2 regions of the Pseudomonas sp. TZ252 genome follow, and region 2 is predicted to be linked to the other one. Evidence: riboswitches for the same ligand, from Rfam matches in the RefSeq annotation. Region 2 holds a riboswitch; the other holds the start of a gene.
What was found. A riboswitch is a leader RNA that binds a small molecule or an ion and turns the genes downstream of it on or off. The one in region 2 is predicted to bind manganese.

Region 1: another riboswitch for manganese. It lies ahead of mntP (manganese efflux pump MntP); the one in region 2 lies ahead of ACYAF3_RS06365 (TMEM165/GDT1 family protein).

The regions. Positions count from the first base shown of each region.
Region 1 is NZ_CM148566.1:4,680,035-4,690,657, forward strand. Features, by position in the region: gene ACYAF3_RS21710 (LysE family translocator) at 1-489, shown strand, start outside; gene ACYAF3_RS21715 (MBL fold metallo-hydrolase) at 609-1,475, shown strand; gene ACYAF3_RS21720 (FecCD family ABC transporter permease) at 1,476-2,507, opposite strand; gene ACYAF3_RS21725 (ABC transporter substrate-binding protein) at 2,504-3,475, opposite strand; gene ACYAF3_RS21730 (ABC transporter ATP-binding protein) at 3,472-4,245, opposite strand; gene ACYAF3_RS21735 (TonB-dependent receptor) at 4,298-6,454, opposite strand; cobalamin riboswitch at 6,554-6,758, opposite strand; yybP-ykoY riboswitch at 6,916-7,084, shown strand; gene mntP (manganese efflux pump MntP) at 7,091-7,660, shown strand; gene ACYAF3_RS21745 (cobalt-precorrin-6A reductase) at 7,715-8,443, opposite strand; gene ACYAF3_RS21750 (cobalt-precorrin-5B (C(1))-methyltransferase) at 8,440-9,540, opposite strand; gene ACYAF3_RS21755 (bifunctional cobalt-precorrin-7 (C(5))-methyltransferase/cobalt-precorrin-6B (C(15))-methyltransferase) at 9,533-10,623, opposite strand, start outside.
Region 2 is NZ_CM148566.1:1,372,871-1,383,493, forward strand. Features, by position in the region: gene ACYAF3_RS06345 (MBG domain-containing protein) at 1-5,253, opposite strand, end outside; gene ACYAF3_RS06350 (2-hydroxyacid dehydrogenase) at 5,574-6,545, shown strand; gene ACYAF3_RS06355 (class I SAM-dependent methyltransferase) at 6,655-7,653, shown strand; gene ACYAF3_RS06360 (amino acid permease) at 7,748-9,211, shown strand; yybP-ykoY riboswitch at 9,350-9,474, shown strand; gene ACYAF3_RS06365 (TMEM165/GDT1 family protein) at 9,564-10,142, shown strand; gene ACYAF3_RS06370 (nuclear transport factor 2 family protein) at 10,259-10,623, shown strand, end outside.

The DNA.
Region 1 (10,623 bases), 3.1 Mb from region 2:
GCCGCCTGGCCGATCGTGCTCGGCGCCTGCGCGGCGGTGGCGGCGCTGATCCTGCTGCTCGGGCTCGGCCTGGGCGAGTTGCTGCGACGCCATCCGCTGCTCCAGCAGGGGCTCGCCTGGCTCGGCGTCGGCTGGCTCAGCTACCTGGCCTGGAGCCTGTTCCGCAGCGCGGGCGGCATCGACGGCGCGGAGCCGCCGCGGCGCCTCGGCGTGCTCGGCGGCGCGGCGTTGCAACTGGTCAATCCCAAGGCCTGGATGATGGCCCTCGCCGCGCTGGCACTGTTCGCCGGGGAAGGCGCCGGACAGGCCGGGCGGATCGGCCTGCTGGCATTGCTGTTCTTCCTGGTTTCGCTGCCGTGCCTGGCCAGTTGGGCCTTGCTCGGCGTCGGCAGCGCGCGGCTGCTGCGCTCGCCGTCGCTGATGAAACGCTTCAACCAAGGCATGGCGCTGTTGTTGCTGGCATCGGCCTGGGCCGCCCTGCTGCTCTGAGGCGGTCCGGTAGCTTCCTGACAAACCTGTGGGTTGGTACGCCGGGCCCGGGTTGGCTATGGTGGGACGATCCGTAGCCATGGCGCGGTCGCCGTCAGCACGCCGCGCAAGGAACCTCCATGTTGAAACCCGACATCACTGCCTTCTTCGACCCGGCCACCTCCACCTACAGCTACGTGGTGCGCGACCCGTCCAGCCGCGCCTGCGCCATCGTCGACCCGGTGCTCGACTACGACCCGGCCGCCGGGCGCACCAGCCATGCCAGCGCCGAACGCCTGATCGCCCATGTTCGCCAGCACGACCTGCAGGTGGAATGGCTGCTGGAGACCCACGTGCACGCCGACCACCTGTCGGCGGCCATCTTCCTGCAGCGCGAACTGGGCGGGTGCCTGGCCATCGGCGCGCGAATCACCCAGGTCCAGGCGAAATTCTCCGGCCTGTTCAACCTCGGCGAGGCGTTCCCGGTGGACGGCCGCCAGTTCGAGCACCTGTTCGAGGACGGCGAGTCGTTCCGCATCGGCGCCCTGGAATGCCGCGCGCTGCATACCCCGGGGCATACCCCGGCGTGCATGACCTACCTGGTCGGCGACAGCGCCTTCGTCGGCGATACCCTGTTCATGCCCGACTACGGCACCGCCCGCTGCGATTTCCCCGGCGGCGACGCGCGCCAGCTGTATCGCTCGATCCAGCGCCTGTTCGCGCTACCCGACGCGACCCGCCTGTTCATGTGCCACGACTACACGGCTCCCGGCCGCGACGAGCACCGCTGCGAAACCAGCGTCGGCGAGCAGCGCCGGCACAACGTGCACGTCCGCGAAGGCGTCGACGAGGAGGCGTTCGTCGCCATGCGCCAGCAGCGCGATGCCACCCTCGGCATGCCGACCCTGATGCTGCCGGCGATCCAGGTCAACATGCGCGGCGGCAACCTGCCGCCGGTGGAAGGCAACGGGGTGCGTTACCTGAAGATCCCGCTGGATCTGTTCTGATCAGCTGCGGCGACGCAGCAGGAGAATGAAGAACAGCCCGCCGATGGCCGCGGTGGCGATGCCGATGGGCAGGTCCTGGGGGGCGATCAGGGTGCGCGCGGCGACATCCATCCAGACCAGGAACAGCGCGCCGAGCAGGGCGCACACCGGCAGCAGTCGGCGGTGCTCGGCACCCACCAGCAGGCGCGCGGCGTGCGGCAGCATGAGACCGACGAAGCCGATGGCGCCGCTCACCGAGACCAGCACGCCGGTCAGCAGCGAGCAGCAGACGAAGACCCACAGGCGTACGCGACGGGCGTCCAGGCCGAGGGTCACGGCGGTCTGTTCGCCGGCCATCAGCGCGTTCAGCGCACGGCCCAGCCCGAGCAGTACCAGCAGGCCGCCGGCCACGCACAGCGCCGGCAGCCAGATCAACGACCAGCGCGCCAGGCCGAGGCCGCCGAGCATCCAGAACAGCACAGAGGAGGCGGCGCGGTGGTCGCCGAGGAACAGCAGCAGGTTGGCCAGCGCCAGGAGCACGAACGACACCGCGACCCCCGCCAGCAACAGCCGGTCGCTGCCCAGGCGGCCGCCGCGACTGGCCACGCCGAGCACCAGCAGCATGCTGCCGAGGGCGCCGAGGAAGGCCGCCAGCGGCAGGGTCAGCAGGCCGATCACCTCGCCGATGTAGAGCACCACCAACACCGCGCCGAGGGTCGCGCCGGAGGTGGCGCCGAGCAGGTGCGGATCGGCCAGCGGATTGCGCGTGACCGCCTGCAGGGCCGCTCCCACCAGCGCCAGGCCGGCGCCGACGCAGGCACCGAGCAGTACCCGTGGGGCGCGGATCAGCCAGACGATGTGCTCCTGGCCGGCGCTCCAGGCACCGGGCTCCGCCGCTACGCCGAACAGGCGCTGGAGGACGATGCGGCCGACCAGGCCGCTGTCCAGTCGCGCCGGACCGAAGCCGAGGGCGACCACGCAGGACAGGCCGAGCAACATGACCAGGCTGCCCAGCAACAGGCAATAGGCGCGAGGGCTGCGGAACAGGGTCATGGACGTGGCGCCCGAGGGTGGAGGCCGGCGACCAGGGTTTCTATCGCCGCGGCGTTGCCGATGCCCGGCGTGGCCTGGTTATAGGGCAGGACGATGAAGCGTCGCTCGCGGATCGCGGTCAGGCTGCGCAGCGCCGGGTTCTCTTCGAGGAAGCGCTGCTTCTGCGCGGCGCTGGTCTCGCCGTAGTCGACGATGACGATGACCTGCGGATCGCGGGCGACCACGCTTTCCCAGTTGACCTGGGTCCAACTGGCCGCCACGTCGTCGGTCACGCTGCGGCCGCCGGCGGCCTCGATCAGCGCCTGCGGCATGCCCAGGCGGCCAGAGGTGAAGGGGCGGTCCTCGCCGCTGTCGTAGAGGAACACCCGCGGCGCCTCGGCGTTCGCCGGGATGCCGGCGCGGGCGCGCTCGATGCGTGCCTGGAGGCTGGCGACCAGGCGCTCGGCGCGCGGTTCGACGTCGAAGATCCGCCCCAGGTTGCGCAGGTCGCGGTACAGCTCGTCGAGGCTGGCGCGGCGCGGCTCGCCGATCTGCGCGCAGGATTCGCTCAGCTCGTAGACCTTCACCCCCAGCGGCTCCAGGCTGGCCGGAGTGAGGTCGCCGCCGACGCGCATGCCGTAGCCCCAACCGGCGAAGAAGAAGTCGGCGTCGACATCGAGCAGGGTTTCCGCCGTGGGGTAGCGCGCCACCAGCTCGGGCAGCGGCTTGAGCGCGGCGATCAATCCGGGATCGGCATTCTTCCACCAGCCGCTGATGCCGGTATAGCCGACCATGCGCGTCTGCAGACCGAGGGCGACCATCATCTCGGTGAGGTTGATGTCGTGGCTGACCGCGCGCGACGGCGCGCGCTCGAACGTCACTTCGCGCTCGCAGCTGCGCACGCTGAGCGGGTAGCGCTCGGCCAGCGCGGCATCGGCGCAGGCGAGCAGGGCGCAGAGCAGCAGGTGGTGCAGGATCGGGTGCTTCATGCTTGGGTAATCCAGGTCAGGCGCGGGTGGTCGGCGAGGGGGTGGCGGTCGACCAGGGCGCGGACGCCGAACACCCGCCACAGCAGGTCGGCGTCGAGCACTTCGGTCGGCGTGCCCTGGGCGACGATGCGGCCGCCGTCGAGCACGTAGAGGCGGTCGCAGAAGGCCGCCGCCAGGTTGAGGTCGTGGAAGCTCGCCAGGGTGCTCAGGCCGAGGCTGCGCAGCAGGCGCAGAAGCTCCAGCTGGTAGCGCGGGTCGAGGTGGTTGGTCGGTTCGTCGAGGATCAGCAGGCGCGGCTCCTGAACCAGCGCGCGAGCCAGCAGGGCGCGCTGCTTCTCGCCACCGGAGAGGCTGGCGAAGGGGCTCGCGGCACGCCCTTCGAGACCGACCTGGAGCAGCGCCTGGCGGACCCGCTGGCGGTCGTCCGCGCCGTGGCCGTCGAACAGGCCCTTGTGCGGCGTGCGGCCCATGGCGACCACGTCCTCGACGGCGAGGCCGAAGTCCTCGGGGAACTCCTGCAACACCACCGCGATACGCCGGGCGGCCCAGCGCGGCGGCTGGCGCCAGAGGTCGTCGCCGTCGAGCACCACCCGGCCGCGCTGCGGTCGCGCATAGCGGAAGGCGCAGCGCAGCAGGCTGGTCTTGCCGCTGCCGTTGGGGCCGATCAGGCCGACGAAACTGCCGGCCGGGACTTCCAGATGCACGCCGCGCAGCAACTCGGTGGAGGCGTCGGGCGACCAGTGCAGGGCATCGAGGTGAAGGGACGACATGGCTACTCGCAGGTCCGGTGGTTCAGCAGAGACGATTGCCGCGGCGCCGGCTTCAGAAACTGAAGTCGGCGGTGACGTTGAACGAGCGTGGCTGGCCCATGATCCATTGCTGGCCGTTGTTGTTGTCAGCCAGGGCGTACTGGCGGTCGAACAGGTTGTACAGCTCAAGGCCGAGGGTCAGGTCCGGCCGTACCCGCCAGCCCAGGTTGGCGTCGACCACCGTGTAGCCGGGCAGGCTGGCCTGGTTGGCGGCGTCGGCGTAGCGCCGGTCGACGTAGCGCAGCCCGGCGCCGACGCGCAGGGTCTCGGCGAAGGACTTGTCCAGCCAGAGGTTGGCGGTGCGCCGTGGCACGTTCCTGGGGCGGTTGCCATTGCGCGAGTAGGTCTGCCCGTCGATCGTTTCGTCGAAGTCGTCGTATTCGGCACGCACCAGCGCGGCGTTCGCCGACAGCCGCCAGTCCTGGGCCAGGTTCAGTTCCAGGCTGGCCTCCAGGCCGTCCGAACTCTGCTGGCCGACCTGCTGCGCGTCGTGCGGCGGCAGCGGGTTGGCGCTGAGCAGCTTCTTCTTGACGATATGGTAGGCGGCCAGGGTCCATTCGCCGCGACCGTCCGGGAACAGCTGCTTGAGGCCGACCTCGGTCTGCTTCGAGTGGGTCAGGTCCATCTGCTGCTGGGTCGCGTTGAGGGTGATCAGGTTGCTCACGCCGTCCTCGCTGGTGGAGTACTGGCCGTACAGCGACAGTTCCGGGGTCAGCGCGAAGACCAGCCCGGCGCGCCAGTTGCCGCCCTGCAGGCTGCGGTCGCTGCGGGTGCCGGCGCGCAGGTCGTCGCGGTCGATATGGTTCTGGTCGCGGCGCACCCCGGTCACCAGCGACAGGCGCTCGTTGAGCTGCAGGCGGTTCTCGGCGAACAGGGCGAAGGTGCGGGTCTGGCTGCGCGAGTGCGGCCGGTAGGGCGAGCGGCTTTCGAAGTAGCCGGGCGCGGGATGCCAGGGGTCGATGTAGTCGCCGCCGACATCGGTATAGGGCGAGTTGTTGCTCAGGCGGAAGCGGATGCGGTTGTACTCGGCGCCGACCAGGGTGCGGCTGTCGAGGCCGAACAGGGCGTGCTGGAAGGCGAAGGTCTGGCGGTCGCCGATCTGCTCCTGCTCGTGGCTGATGCGCAGGTAGTCCCTGCGCAACAGCTCTTCGCGCGGGACGTCCCATTCGTAGGTTTCGGCGTTGCGCCAGTGGCGGCGGGCCTTGATGTAGTACAGCTGGTTGCTCGCGGTGACGTTGTCGGAAAGGCTCCAGTCGCTGGTCAGGCGGGTCCACTGGTCGTTGTAGCGCTGCACGTCGTTGCGCACGTTGTAGTTCTTCTCGCGCAGGCGCTTGTGGTACTTGCCGCCGACCAGCGGGGTGCCGAAGTCGTTCATCGGCTCCTGGTCGCCATAGTCGTGGGCGAGGGTGAAGGCCAGATCGTCGCTGGCCTGCCAGCGCAGCGCCGCGCTGATGCCCAGGTTGCGCGAGTCGCCACGGTCGATCCAGCCGTGGCTCTGCTGCTGGTTCAGGTTGAGCCGGTAGCTGAGGCTGTCGGTCAGCGAGCCGCCGCTGTCCAGGGCCAACTGGCGGTTGTCGTAGGAGCCGTAGCCGAGGCGCAGGTGGTTGCGGATCTCGCCGGCGAAAGGCTTCTTCGGCACCACGTTGATCACCGCGCCGGTGGCGCCTTCGCCGTACAGCACCGAGGCCGGGCCGCGGATCACGTCGATGCGCTCGACCATCCACGGATCGCTGGGGAAGTTCACCGTGCCCATGCCGGTGTACAGGCGCGTGCCGTCGAACAGTTGCATCACCGACGCATGGCCGCTGAAGCCGCGCGCCGAGAGGCCGGTACCGCCATCTCCGGGGGTGCCGATGAAGCTGATGCCGGGACTGCGGGTAACGGCGGCCTGGACGCTGGGGTTGTTGCGTCGGCGAACTTCCTCGCCGCTGATGCTGCTGGTGCTCGCCGGGGTGTCCAGGGCGCTGAGGCCCAGGCGCGAACCGGCACTGACCGGAGTGGCGAGGTCGATGTGGTCGAGTTCGGCGGGATCCTGGCGAACGCTGACCAACTGGCTGGGCAGGGCGAGGGCGGCTTCCTCGGTTTCGGCGAGGGCGGGCGGTACCAGCAGCAGGCTGGTGGAGAGGCCGAGGGCGAAAGGCTCGGTGCGCAAACGGCTGAAGCGGGGCATGGGCGTTCCATCTCATGACCGGGCAGGACGGAACGCGCAGGAAATCGCAGGCGCGACAGCGCCTCGAACAACCGGCTCGCTCCCGCCCACCGCGGGTGTGCCAACAGGGCGTTGCAGGCCGGTCTCCGGGCTTGCGAGGGTCGTGAAATCCTCGCCTTCCCATGCCGGAGCACAGTGGCCTGAAGAGGATTTCGCTCGCTTACCGTTGCGGGGGCAGCGCCGGACTGATCACCGAAGTGACGCACCGGCTTCCCGTTTCACCTCCTGCGCGGCGGCAGGAGGCACCTGGAACGGGCCGGATGGGAACATCCGCACCGTTTCCAGTCAAGCCTTGAACGATCTGGATTGAATAAAATGTTATACTATAACAATTCGCTTGTGCAGTCTTTCTTCGCCGGACCCCACGCCCTGGCGCAGCTTCCCGGGTCATCACATTTTCTTCACGCCGGCCTGCTATGCTGCCGGCCTTCCTTGGGGAGTAGCCTGCCGTCACCCGTTGACGGCGCGCTGGTCAACATTCTTGGCAACCTGCCATGGCCAGCGCATCCAACCGGATTGGTGAGACCAACGACATTCCTGCGCCGAAGCCGGGCCGCGGGGTCATGTCGTTGACTCATGCCCGGCTGGAGTATCCGCGTGAATCCCGTTTCCCTGATCTTCCTCGCCTTCGCCATGTCCACCGATGCCTTCGCCGCGGCCATCGGCAAGGGCTCCAGCCTGGATCGGCCGCGCCTGTCGGAGGCGCTGCGCACCGGGATAATCTTCGGCGTGATCGAGGCCATCACCCCTCTGGTCGGCTGGCTGCTTGGCCAGGCCGCCAGCCAGTTCGTCGCCGACTGGGATCACTGGATCGCCTTCGTCCTGCTGGTGCTGCTCGGCCTGCACATGATCCACAACGGCCTGCGCGCGGATCATGCGACGGAACAGGAAAAGCCCGGCCAGCATTCGTTCTGGATTCTCGCGGTGACGGCGCTGGCCACCAGCATCGACGCGCTGGCGGTGGGCGTCGGCCTGGCCTTCGTCGACGTCAACATCTTCCTCGCCGCCGGTGCCATCGGCCTGGCCACCATGACCATGGTCACCCTCGGCACCATGCTCGGCCGGGCGCTCGGCGCGGTGACCGGCAAGCGCGCGGAGATGGTCGGCGGGGTGGTGCTGATCCTGGTCGGCGCGACCATTCTCTACGAGCATCTCAGCGCGGCGTGAGCGGCGCCGGAGACGGAGGCGGGACAGGTCGCAGCGAGTGGGTGGGCGTTCGCTTCAGGCGCTTTCCCAATCGCGGATCGCCGTCAGCAGCGCCTCGCCGTCGGCGAACTCGCGGTCCGCCGGCGGCAGCGCCGGACGCGCCAGGACCAGCACCGGCAGGCCCATTTCCCGCGCCACCTGGAGCTTCGGCTCGGTGGCCTGGCTACCGCTGTTCTTGCTCACCAGCACGTCGCAGGCGAGGCGCTCGAACAACGCCCGTTCGCCATCCAGGCTGAACGGCCCGCGCGCGCCGATCACCTCGGCGCGCGGCGCGGCCGGCTGGCCTTGCAGGCAGCGCACGGTCCAGTGCTGGTGCGGCGGGACCTGGCCGAGATGCTCCAGCGGTTCGCGGCCGAGGGTGAACAGCGGACGGCGGAAGGGTGCGAGGGCGGCGATCAGCTCGCGCCAGTCGGCTACCTCGCGCCAGTCGTCGCCGGGCCCGGCCTGCCAGCCGGGCCGGCGCAGCGCCCAGCAGGGCACTCCGGCCAGTCGCGCGGCGCGCACGGCGTTCTGGCTGATCCGTGCGGCGTAGGGGTGGGTGGCGTCCACCAGCAGGTCGAAGCCCTGCTCGTCGATGAACGCCGCCAGCCCTTCGGCGCCGCCGTAGCCGCCGACCCGGACCCGGCAGGCCAGGTCGCCGGGCACCTTGCCCAGCCCGGCGAGGCTGTAGAGATGCGCCGGACCGAGCCGGCGGGCGAGGGCCAGGGCCTCACCGATCCCGCCGAGCAGCAACAGGCGCTTCATCGGCGCTCCTCGCAGGCCTGGCCGACCAGGTTGCCCTGGCGGTCGATGGCGAAGACTTCCAGCGCCACCTCGGTGGGCACGATGCCGCGGGCGAAGCGCAGGGCGTGGGCGCAGACCGCATCGCCCAGGGCCACGCCTTCAGCGTGTGCCTGGGCCAGCGCCTGCTGGCTGGTGTTGGCGGCGCGCATGCTGTCCTGTAGCGCGGTGCTGGCACCGAGCGCGGCGGCCCAGCCGGCCAATTGCGGCAGGTCGATGCTGGAATGGCGGCTGTGCAGGTCGAGGTGGCCGCCGGCGAGCTTGCTGATCTTGCCGAAGCCGCCGCACAGGCTGAGCTTTTCCACCGGCGCCCTGCGCAGGTGCTTGAGCACCGCGCCGGCGAAGTCGCCCATCTCGATCAGGGCGATCTCCGGCAGCGCATAGCGCCGGCGCATGGCGTCCTCGCTGGCGTTGCCGGTACAGGCGGCGATGTGACGGACGCCGTTGGCGCGAGCGACATCGATGCCCTGATGGATCGAGGCGATATAGGCCGAGCAGGAGAACGGCCGGACGATGCCGCTGGTGCCGAGGATCGACAGCCCGCCGAGGATGCCCAGGCGCGGGTTCATGGTCTTCAGCGCCAGCTCGGCGCCGCCCTCCACGCCGATGGCGACCTCGAAGCCGCCGGCGTAGCCCCGTTCGGCGGCGAGCTGGGCGAGGTGGCGTTCGATCATCTGTCGCGGCACCGGATTGATCGCCGGCTCGCCGACCGCCAGGGTCAGCCCCGGGCGGGTCACCGTACCGACCCCGGGGCCGGCATGGAAGCGCACGCCAGGCTCGGCGCTCAGGCGCACCCGGGCGAACACCAGGGCGCCATGAGTGACGTCGGGATCGTCGCCGGCATCCTTGAGGGTGCCGGCTTCCGCGCCGTTTTCCCAGGCGCGGCAGAATTCCAGGCGCATCAGCACCTGCTGGCCCTTGGGCAGGACGATCTGCACCGCGTCGCTGATCGTGCCGCCCAGCAGCAGGCGCGCCGCCGCCAGGCTGGTGGCGGTGGCGCAACTGCCGGTGGTGTAGCCGCTGCGCAACGGCGCGGGCTGCTCGGGGGTTTCCTCACGCATCGCGGGGAGGCTTCCTGGCGGCGGGCTTGCGCAATTCCAGCAGGGTGATCGGCAAGGCCTGGCGCCAGGTGTCGAAACCGCCCAGTGGTCGCGCGTGGGCGACGCCGAGGCGGGTGAGGTCGCCACCCAGGCGTTGCTGCCAGTCGAGCAGCACCCGTTCGCTCTGCAGGGTGACCGCGTTGGCGAGCAGGCGGCCGCCGGGCCGCAGGCGCTCCCAGCAGGTTTCCAGCACGCCCTCGGCGGTGACCCCGCCGCCGATGAAGATGGCGTCCGGCTCGGGCAGTTCCAGCAGGGCCTCCGGGGCGCTGCCGGCGACCAGGTGTAGGGTCGGTACGCCGAGGGCGTCGCGGTTGTGGCGGATATGTTCCTGGCGCTCGTCGTTGGCTTCGATGGCGATCGCCCGGCAACTGGGGTGCGCGCGCATCCATTCGATGCCGATGGAGCCGCAACCGGCGCCGACGTCCCAGAGCAGCTCGCCGGGGCAGGGCGCCAGGCGCGCCAGGGTCACGGCGCGGACGTCGCGCTTGGTCAACTGGCCGTCGTGGCGATAGGCCTCGTCGGCCAGGCCCGGGGTCAGCGGCAGGCGCACGGCGCCGGCGCCGGCGCGGCATTCCACCGCCACCAGGTTGAGATCGGCGGCGCGCGGCAGCGACCAGTCGCCGGCGAGGCCGTCGAGACGGCGCTCGAGCGGCCCGCCGAGGTGTTCCAGCACGCTCAGGCGACTGGCGCCGAAGCCACGGGCGTTCAACAGGCGGGCGATGGCGGCCGGGCTGTCGCCGTCGTTGCTGAGGACCAGCAGGCGCCGGCCGTCGTGGACCTGTGCCTGCAGCGCCGCCAGCGGGCGCGCCACCAGCGACAGGCAGGCGACCTCCTGCAGGGCCCAGCCGAGGCGGGCGGCGGCCAGCGAGAGGGAGGAGGGCGCCGGCAGGACCCGCAGTTCGGTCGCCAGCAGTTGCCGGGCGAGACTGGCGCCGACGCCGAACAGCATCGGGTCGCCGCTGGCCAGCACGCAGGTCGGCTGGCCGCGCCGGGCCAGCAATGGTTCCAGGGAGAACGGCGTCGGCCAGGTTTCGCGGGCGGCGC
Region 2 (10,623 bases):
ACCGGCGCTATCGCCATTCTTCAGGCCGGAAACCTGATAGGTCAGCGCCGGGTCGGCGGTGCCGACCTGCTTGCTCTTGGCATCGGCGAATACGTTGAGCAGCGCCTTGGTGATGGTCAGGTCATTACCCTGGTAGGCCAGGTCATAGTTGCCACTGGTCAGCACCAGGCCGCCCTGGTTGATGCCATACACACCCACGTTCTCGCCTGCGTCGCGGTTCAGCCCGCCGGTCAGGATCGAGCCGGCGCTGTCACCGTTCTTCAGGCCGCTGACCTGGTAGGTCAGGCTCGGGTCGGCATCGCCGTAGACCTTGGTCTTGGCATCGGCGATCACATTGAGCAGTGCCTTGGTGATGGTCAGGTTGTTGCCCTGGTAGCTCAGGTCGTAGTTACCGCTGTTCAATGCCAGGTCGCCCTGGTTGATGCCGTACACGCCGACGTTCTCGCCTGCGGCGCGGCTCAGGCTGCCGCCGTTGAGGACGGCACCGGCGGTATCGCCGTTCTTCAGGCCGCTGACCTGGAAGGTCAGGCTCGGGTCGGCGTCGCCATAGACCTTGGTCTTGGCATCAGCGATCACATTCAGCAGTGCCTTGGTGATGGTCAGGTTGTTGCCCTGGTAAGCCAGGTCATAGTTACCGCTGACCAGACCCAGGCCACCCTGCTGAATCGCATAGTTGCCTACGTTTTCGCCGGAGACACGAACCAGGCCGCCGCCATTGAGCACCGCGCCAGCGGTATCGCCATTCTTCAGGCCGCTGACCTGGTAGGTCAGGCTCGGGTCGGCATCGCCGTAGACCTTGGTCTTGGCGTCGGCGATCACATTCAGCAGCGCCTTGGTGATGGTCAGGTTATTGCCCTGGTAGCTCAGGTCGTAGTTGCCGCTGTTCAATGCCAGGTCGCCCTGGTTGATGCCGTACACGCCGACATTCTCGCCAGCCACGCGGCTCAGGCTGCCACCGTTGAGCACCGCGCCAGCGGTATCACCGTTCTTCAGGCCGCTGACCTGGTAGGTCAGGCTCGGATCGGCATCGCCGTAGACCTTGGTCTTGGCGTCGGCGATCACATTGAGCAGTGCCTTGGTGATGGTCAGGTTATTGCCCTGGTAGCTCAGGTCGTAGTTACCGCTGTTCAATGCCAGATCGCCCTGGTTGATGCCATACACACCCACGTTCTCGCCTGCGTCGCGGTTCAGCCCGCCGGTCAGGATCGAGCCGGCGCTGTCACCGTTCCTCAGGCCGCTGACCTGGTAGGTCAGGCTCGGGTCAGCGTCGCCATAGACCTTGGTCTTGCCGTCGGCGATCACATTGAGCAGCGCCTTGGTGATGGTCAGGTTGTTGCCCTGGTAAGCCAGGTCATAGTTACCGCTGACCAGGCCCAGTCCACCCTGGTTGATGCCGTACACGCCGACATTCTCGCCAGCCACGCGGCTCAGGCTGCCACTGTTGAGCACCGCGCCAGCGGTATCGCCGTTCTTCAGGCCACTGACCTGGTAGGTCAGGCTCGGATCGGCATCGCCGTAGACCTTGGTCTTGCCGTCGGCGATCACATTCAGCAGCGCCTTGGTGATGGTCAGGTTGTTGCCCTGGTAAGCCAGGTCATAGTTACCGCTGACCAGACCCAGGCCACCCTGCTGAATCGCATAGTTGCCTACGTTTTCGCCGGAGACACGAACCAGGCCGCCGCCATTGAGCACCGCGCCAGCGGTATCGCCATTCTTCAGGCCGCTGACCTGGTAGGTCAGGCTCGGGTCGGCATCGCCATAGACCTTGGTCTTGGCGTCGGCGATCACATTCAGCAGCGCCTTGGTGATGGTCAGGTTGTTGCCCTGGTAGCTCAGATCGTAGTTGCCGCTGTTCAATGCCAGGTCGCCCTGGTTGATGCCGTACACGCCGACATTCTCGCCAGCCACGCGGCTCAGGCTGCCGCCGTTGAGCACGGCACCGGCGGTGTCGCCGTTCTTCAGCCCGGACACCTGGTAGGTCAGTGCCGGATCGGCATCGCCATAGACCTTGGTCTTGGCATCGGCGATCACATTGAGCAGTGCCTTGGTGATGGTCAGGTTATTGCCCTGGTAGTTCAGGGTGTAATTGCTGCTGACCAGGCCCAGTCCACCCTGGTTGATGCCGTACACGCCGACGTTCTCGCCAGCCACGCGGCTCAGGCTGCCGCCGTTGAGCACGGCACCGGCGGTATCGCCGCGCTTGAGACCGGAGACCTGGTAGGTCAGCGCCGGATCCAGGTCGCCGTAGACCTTGGTCTTGGCATCGGCGATCACGTTCAGTTGTGCCGGGGTGATGCGCAGGTCGTTGCCGACGTAGCTGAGGGTGTAATTGGCCGTGTTGAGGCCCAGCCCGCCCTGGAGTATCCCGTAGTTGCCGACGTTCTCCCCGGCCACCCGGCCGAGGTTGCCGCTCAGCACGCCAGCGGCGGTATCGCTGTTCTTCAGGCCACTGACCTGGTAGGTGAGGGTCGGATCGGCGTCGCCATAGACCTTGGTCTTGGCGTCGGCGCTGACGATCAATTGCGCCGGCGTGACGGTCAGCTTGCCGTCCTGGCGCACCAGTTGGTAACGCTGGCTGAAATACTCGCTGCCATTGGCGTTACCGGTGATCGCGTACTGCCCGACATTCGACGCCTGGGTCGCCGTGGTGCTGGCGGTCGCCTGGTAGAGGTCGTTGAACTGACTGTTGACGTAGGCGTCGATGGCGTTGATGCCGGACATCGTGGCCGTCAGAGTCGGATTCACATCACCGTAGACGCGGGTAGCGTCATTGGCGGTCAGGGTGGCGGTCTGCTGGCGGGAAAGGATGTCGCCGGCAGTGGTGGTGGTCTTGAACATCTCCACCTGGGCGCGCTCGGCGAAGCTGTTGAACGCTCCCTCGCGCATGAACAGGTCCAGGCGGGTATCGACGCGGCTGGTCTTGCCGCCGAGGCCGAAGATCAGTTCCTCGGTCAGGCCGGTGCCGACGTCGTACTGCAGCTCGTCGGTCACGCCGATCACGCCGCCGAAGCCCTTGACGCCCCAACTGGTGCCCCAGTTTCCGGTCCAGGTGGTGACGCTGCCGTTGCCGGCGGCGACGGTGAACCCGCTGGGCGCACCGCCGTTCGGGGTGGCGGTGACGTTGCTGCCGTTGACCTGGTAGCGCAGGTTGGTCACCAGGTAGTCCGACGAGTCGTTGGTCGGGAAACTGGCGGAACCGCTGACCCGCCGATAGGGCAGCGCGGTGAACACCAGGCGGTCGAACTCGCTGTTGCCGTCGGCAGTCAGCGTGTAGTTGCCGGTGGTGCCAACGCTGTTGGCCTCGAGAATCCGCGTGCCGACGCTGGAGACGATGTTCTGCGCGGTGCCGGTCATGCTCTGGTTGATGAACGGATCGAACACCGTGCCGCTCGTGGTCACGCCGGTGGCGTTGCTCTGCCGGTACTTGAGCGTACCGTTGAAGGTCTGCAGCGCCAGGTTGCCGGCGTAGTTGTCCCAGGAAGCCAGGTCGATGCTACCGGCGCGGCCGGCGAGGTTGGCGGCGATCAATGCGGTACCGGCCTGCTGGCTGATCTTGCCGGCGGTGCTGGTCTGCATCCACAGGGTGCCGCTGCCCAGGTCGACGATGCCGCTGGTCTGCGGCGTGCCGCCGCTGAGGAAGCTGATGTTGCCGCCGGCGCGGATTGCCAGGCTGCCGTTGCGGAACAGGATCGGCGCAGAGATATCCACCGCACCGGCAGGTCCGGTGGCGATCAGCTCCAGGCCGCGACTGGCGCCGCCCAGGTTGCTGGTGATCAGCGGCGCTTCCACCGACAGCCGGTCGCTGGCGCTGAGGGTCACCTTGCCGCCTGCCAGCGCACCGGTAACCACCGAGGCATTCACCGTCGCGTCGCCGCTGGCGCCGTTGGCGCCCCCCACCGAGCCGGAGGTGCCGCCGGATGCGACGATGCGCAGGGTGGTCGGGTCGAGCAGCCAGGTGCCACCGTTGCCGTAGGGTGCGGCGACGCTGACGTAGGCGCTGTCGGCGATGCTCAGGTTGACCTTGCCGGAGGTCTCCACCAGGCCTCCGTTGCCGCCCTGGGCGCCGCCGCGCGCGAGGATCCGCCCGTCCATGCGGGTATTGCCGTCGGACCAGACCACCGCCAGGCCGCCATTGCCCTTGCCGGTAGCCGAGACGTCGATGCTGGCGCCCTTGGCCAGCGTAGCGTTCTTCGCTCGTGGCAACTCGCCGCGGCCCTGGAAGTCGCCGCCGATGCGCACGCTGCCGCCCTGTGCGGCGCCGCGGGCGTCGATGCTGGCGGTGCTCGCCAGGGCCACCTGCTGCCCGCTGACCAGCACGTCGCCGCCGCTCTTCGGACCGCTGACGTCGATCTTGCCGGCGACCTGGATGTCCCCGGACTTGCTTACCAGCGCCACGCTGCCCTCGCGCACCTCGGTGCCGCGGGCGAGGATCACGCCGGACAGGTTGACCGCGTTGTCGACCACCCGGGAAGCCTGCTCGGCGGTGATCAGCACGCTACCGCCGTCGGCCTGGATCGCGCCGCCGTTGCTGACCAGCGCCTGGGCATCCTGCGGCTTGCGGGTAACCGGGTCGGTCACGGCGATGGACACCAGGCCATCGCCGTAGAGGTCGATGGTCGCGGCGTTGCCGGCGGCCATCGCCACGGTGCCGAGGCGGGCGTTGATCACGCCGTTGTTGGCCACGGACGGCGCGACGAAGGCCGCCAGGCCTTTCTCCGCGACGCTGATGCTGCCGTCGTTGACGATCCGCGCGTCGGGGTTTCCGGGCTGGTCGAAGATCAGCTTGCCCTGGCGGAAGTGTTCGTCGCTGATGTTCGCCGTGGTGGTGATCAGGGAGCCCACGTCGACCTTGGCCGAGCCGCTGAATACCACGCCGTTGGAGTTGTAGATGATCACCTGGCCGGGCGCGGAGATGTGCCCGGCGATCACACTTTCCTGGCCTGCGGTGACCCGGTTCAGGGTCGACGAGGTCACGCCGGGCTGGTTGAAGCGCACCGCCTCGTCGGCGGAGACGTCGAAGCCCTTCCAGTTGATGATCGCGCGCTGGGTGCTCTGGTCGATCAGCGTGGTCTTGCCCTGCTGGCTGATCTTGATCTCGTTGGGGTTGAACTGGGCACCGGTAGGTGCCGCCATGGCCGCGTTGATGCTGGCGATGGCGAACATGAGGGTGCTGCTGGCGGCAAGGACGAAACGCCCTTCCCCACCAGCTTTCGAAGAGGTGCGCTTGCCGCGCTGGCTATCCGGACGGACCATGAAAATCTCCCTATCTGCGTGGCGCACGTCAGTTTTCCAGCACTGCATTTCGTCAGTTAAATGACGAAAATCTGAGAAGCAATTCACATTGCGCCTTGTGTGCCAAAAAAATGCCTTTCAGATCAAAAATTGTCCACTTGAAAGGGCGACCGTTCGTCGGAGTGACTCAAAAATGACACTACAGAGGTTAAATATGTAATACCGTCAAAAAACCGACAATACTTTCTGGATAATCACTGTCAAGAAAACCGGAAGACCTCCCTGGCACGCGGGTTTGCTAGGCTAGGCAGCCCCCGTCCGCTGCCGCCAAGGAACCGTCCATGAGCCATGCCCTGCGCGCCGTTTTCCTCGACCATGCCTCCCTCGACCTCGGCGATCTGGACATGCGCCCCCTGCACGCCGCCTTCGACGAGCTGCAACTGCATGCCGCCAGCCAGCCGCAGGAAGTCGCCGCGCGGCTGCACGGTGCGCGGGTCGCGATCAGCAACAAGGCGCCGATCGACGCGCAATGCATCGCCGCCTGCCCAGAGCTGGAATTGATCCTGGTCAGCGCTACCGGCACCAACAACATCGATCTCGCTGCCGCTCGCGAGCGCGGTATCGTCGTCGCCAACTGCCATGGCTACGGCACGCCCTCGGTAGCCCAGCACACCCTCGCGCTGCTGCTGGCCCTGGCTACGCGCCTGCCGGACTACCAGCAGGCGGTACGCGGCGGTCGCTGGCAGCAATCCAGCCAGTTCTGCCTGCTGGACTTCCCCATCGTCGAACTGGAAGGCAAGACCCTCGGCCTGCTCGGCCATGGCGAACTGGGCGGGGCGGTGGCGCGGCTGGCGGAGGCGTTCGGCATGCGCGTGCTGCTCGGTCAGTTGCCAGGACGGCCTGCCCGGGCGGACCGCCTGCCGCTTGGCGAACTCCTGCCACGGGTCGACGCCCTGACCCTGCACTGCCCGCTGACCGAGGACACCCGCGGGATGCTCGGCGCCGCCGAACTGGCGCTGATGAAGCCTGGCGCCTTCCTGGTCAATAACGCCCGTGGCGGCCTGGTCGACGAACAGGCGCTGGCCGACGCCCTGCGCGGCGGCCACCTGGGCGGCGCCGCCACCGACGTGCTCAGCGTCGAGCCGCCGAGAAACGGCAATCCGCTGCTGGCCCCCGACATCCCGCGCCTGATCGTCACCCCCCATAACGCCTGGGGCAGTCGCGAGGCGCGGCAGCGCATCGTCGGCCAACTGGCGGAAAACGCAGAGGCATGGAAGGCCGGGCGCGCCCTGCGGGTAGTCAACGCCGGCTGATACGGCGCTGCGGGCACCGCGCACGGATGAACGGCGATCCTCGCCGACAATCCATGCGGGTATGCCAGGCCCAAGCCTGTTAAGATTTCCCATTTTTTCCGGAGCCCGCATGGACCCTCGCAGTGAAGTGCTGCTGCGCCAGCGCCACCTCTTCGCGACCCCGCTGCTGCTGGCCGGCCTGCCCGCCGACGACCTGCTCGCCGAGCTACCGCAGGCCCAGGGCTGGAGCTGGCACGCCGGCGAGCAGGCGCAGTTGGACGCCCGCTTCCCCGACCGTAGCCGTTTCGACACGCGCGCGCCGACCGGCGCCTGGACTTCGGCCGTTCTGTTCCTGCCCAAGTCCCGCGAACTGACCGACTACCTGCTGGCCAGCCTGGCCGCCCGCCTGCCCGGCGGCGAACTCTTCCTGGTCGGCGAAAAGCGCGGCGGGATCGAGCGCGCGAGCAAGCAGTTGGCCGCCTACGGCAAGCCCCGCAAACTGGATAGCGCGCGGCATTGCCAGCTCTGGCAGGTGCGTATCGAACAGGCGCCGGCCGAGCCCGACCTGCACGCCCTGGCCCAGCGCTACAGCCTGCCGCTGGCCGATGGCGAGCTGCAGGTGGTGAGCCTGCCGGGGGTGTTCAGCCATGGCCGCCTGGATCGCGGCAGCGCGCTGCTGCTGGGGCAACTGCAAGCCCTGCCCGGCGGCCATCTGCTGGACTTCGGCTGCGGTGCCGGGGTACTCGGGGCGGTCCTCAAGCGTCGCTACCCCGCCAGTCGCCTGAGCCTGCTCGACGTCGACGCCTTCGCTGTCGAGAGCAGCCGACTGACCCTCGCCGCCAACGGCCTGGACGGCGAAGTGATCGCCGCCGACGGCATCGACGGCGCGCCGCGCGAACTCGCCGCAATCGTCAGCAATCCGCCCTTCCACCAGGGCGTGCACACCGACTACCAGGCCTCCGAGCGCCTGCTGCAACGCGCCGCCGAGCACCTGGCGCCGGGCGGCGAACTGCGCCTGGTCGCCAACAGCTTCCTGAAGTACCCGCCGTTGATCGAACGCCACCTCGGCCCCTGCCGGACACTCGCCGAAGGCGACGGTTTCCGCATCTACTCCGCCCGTCGCTCCTGATTTCTGCCTGGAACCCTGTGAATGAAGCTTTTCCTCTCCCTGCCCGCACGCCCGCAGCCAGACCCTTCCGTGGCCACCCGCCGGGAGGCCGCCGATGACTGACCTGAACGCCAGCCAGGGCCAGCAATTGCGGCGGGTGCTCAAGCCGCGCCACCTGAACATGATCGCCATCGGCGGCTCCATCGGCACCGGGCTGTTCGTCGCCTCCGGGGCCACAGTGGCCACCGCCGGGCCCGGCGGTGCGCTGCTTTCCTACGCACTGATCGGGCTGATGGTGTACTTCCTCATGACCAGTCTCGGCGAGATGGCCGCCTACATGCCCGTTTCCGGCTCGTTCTGCACCTATGGCAGCCGGTTCGTCGAAGATGGCTTCGGTTTCGCCCTCGGCTGGAACTACTGGTACAACTGGGCGGTGACCATCGCCGCGGAACTGGTGGCGGCGCAACTGGTGATGAGTTTCTGGTTCCCCGAGGTGCCGGGCATCTACTGGAGCGCGATCTTCCTGGGCATCATGTTCGGCCTCAACGTGATTTCCGCGCGCGGCTTCGGCGAGAGCGAATTCTGGTTCGCCCTGATCAAGGTAGTCACGGTGGTGATCTTCATCGGCGTCGGCCTGGCGACCATCTTCGGCATCATGCATGGCGTGGAGTCGCCCGGCTTCAGCAACTTCACCATGGGCGACGCGCCCTTCGTCGGCGGCTTCCAGGCGATGGTCGGGGTGGCGATGATCGCCGGCTTCTCGTTCCAGGGCACCGAACTGATCGGCATCGCCGCCGGTGAATCGGAAAATCCGCGGAAGAACATCCCGATCGCCATTCGCCAGGTGTTCTGGCGCATCCTGATGTTCTACATCCTGGCGATCTTCGTGATCGGCATGCTGATTCCCTACACCGACCCGAACCTGCTGAAGAACGATGCCAGCGACATCAGCGTGTCGCCCTTCACCCTGCTCTTCGAGCGCGCCGGCTTCGCCGCGGCGGCCGGGGTGATGAACGCAGTGATCCTCTCGGCGATCCTCTCCGCCGGCAACTCCGGCATGTACGCCTCGACCCGGATGCTCTACAACCTCGCCCTAGAGGGCAAGGCACCGCGCCTGTTCTCCCGCGTCTCGCGCAGCGGCGTGCCACGCAACGCGCTGTACGCCACTACCCTGGTCGGCGCCCTGTGCTTCCTCACTTCGGCCTTCGGCGACAGCACCGTCTACACATGGCTGCTGAACACCTCGGGCATGTGCGGCTTCATCGCCTGGCTGGGCATCGCCATCTCCCACTATCGCTTCCGCAAGGGTTACCTGGCCCAGGGCGGCCGCCTGGAAGACCTGCCCTACCGGGCCAAGCTGTTCCCCTTCGGGCCGCTGTTCGCCTTCGCCCTGTGCATGGTCATCACCCTCGGGCAGAACTACCAGGCGCTGGTGGGCGAACGCATCGACTGGATCGGCCTCCTCGCCACCTATATCAGCCTGCCGCTGTTCCTGGCGATCTGGCTGGGATACCGCTGGAAGAAGCGCGCACGCTTCGTTCGCTACCACGAAATGGACGTCAGCCCGACCAATACCTGACTCACCCTGCCGCCCAGCGATTCCTCGCGGATCGCTGCGGATGCCGGCACGTTTCCTTGCGATCAGGCTCCCTCGCCGCCCTCCCGGACGAAAGTTTCCGTCCCGGGCTTGCCCAAGCCGCCCGGCTTGGGCAGAATGCGCCCCGTCCTAGGGGAGTAGTCTCCCGCGAGCGCCGCACCGGCCTCGCCCGGCACGCGTCAACACACTTGGTCCGCAGACCATGGCGCGCGCGACCCAAGCCTGCCCAGACAGGCCAAGGGTTTGACAAGACCTATGACACGCACGATCTGACCCGGGGCGGGCAGATGGCGCGTGTCATGGTGATTGGTCGACCCGCCCCTTAGGAAGCCTGATGGAATCGCTGTTCGTCCCTACCCTCATCGTTGCCCTCGCGGAAATCGGCGACAAGACCCAGTTGCTGGCACTCCTGCTCGCGGCGCGTTTCCGCAAGCCGTGGCCGATCATCGCCGGCATCGTCGCCGCCACCCTGGCCAACCATTTCGCTGCCAGCGCGGTGGGCGCCTGGGTCGCCAGCTTCTTCTCGGAAGCCACCCTCAGTTGGATCCTCGCCGCCTCCTTCATCGCCGTCGCCCTGTGGACGCTGGTACCGGACAAGCTCGACGACGAAGAGTCCGGACTGAAGAAATACGGCCCCTTCCTCACCACCCTGATCGCGTTCTTCCTCGCCGAGATGGGCGACAAGACCCAGGTCGCCACGGTCATGCTGGCCGCCCAGTATCCGCATTTCTGGCTGGTGGTGATCGGCACCACCCTGGGCATGCTGATCGCCAACGTACCGGTGGTACTGATCGGCAACCTGGCCGCCGACAAGCTGCCGCTGACCCTGATCCGCCGCCTGGCCGCGGCCGCCTTCGCCGCACTTGGCCTGTACGCCGCCTGGCACGCCGCGCAATTGACCGGCTGGCTCTGAAGGACTGCGCCGCCGGGCCCGGGATGGCTGGGCGGCCAATGCAAAATGCATGGGAACGGCTACAGTTCAGGCAGGCACCGGATGCCTGCCCCACCACTCGCCCTCGAGAGCCGGAGATGCCCTCACACGACCTGAAACGACTCGCCCGCCATCACATCGAGCTGTCCTGGAACAAGGGCCGCATGGCGTTGGTGGAGCAGTTGCACAGCAAGGATTTCCTCTACAAAAGCTCGTTCATCGGCCGTCCCCTGGATACCGCCGGCTATATCCGCCTGCTGCAGGACATCCGCACGGCGATGCCGGACCTGGAGGTCGTGGTCGAAGACTGCATCGGCGAGGAACGCAAGGTGTTCACCTGGAGCACGCTGATCGGCACCATCGTCCGGCCGACCCTGGGCTATCCGGCCAGCGACAAGGTGCTGAGCATTTCCGCGATGGGCTTCTGGGTGTTCAACCCGCAGGGCCAGTTGCAGGAGCTGTG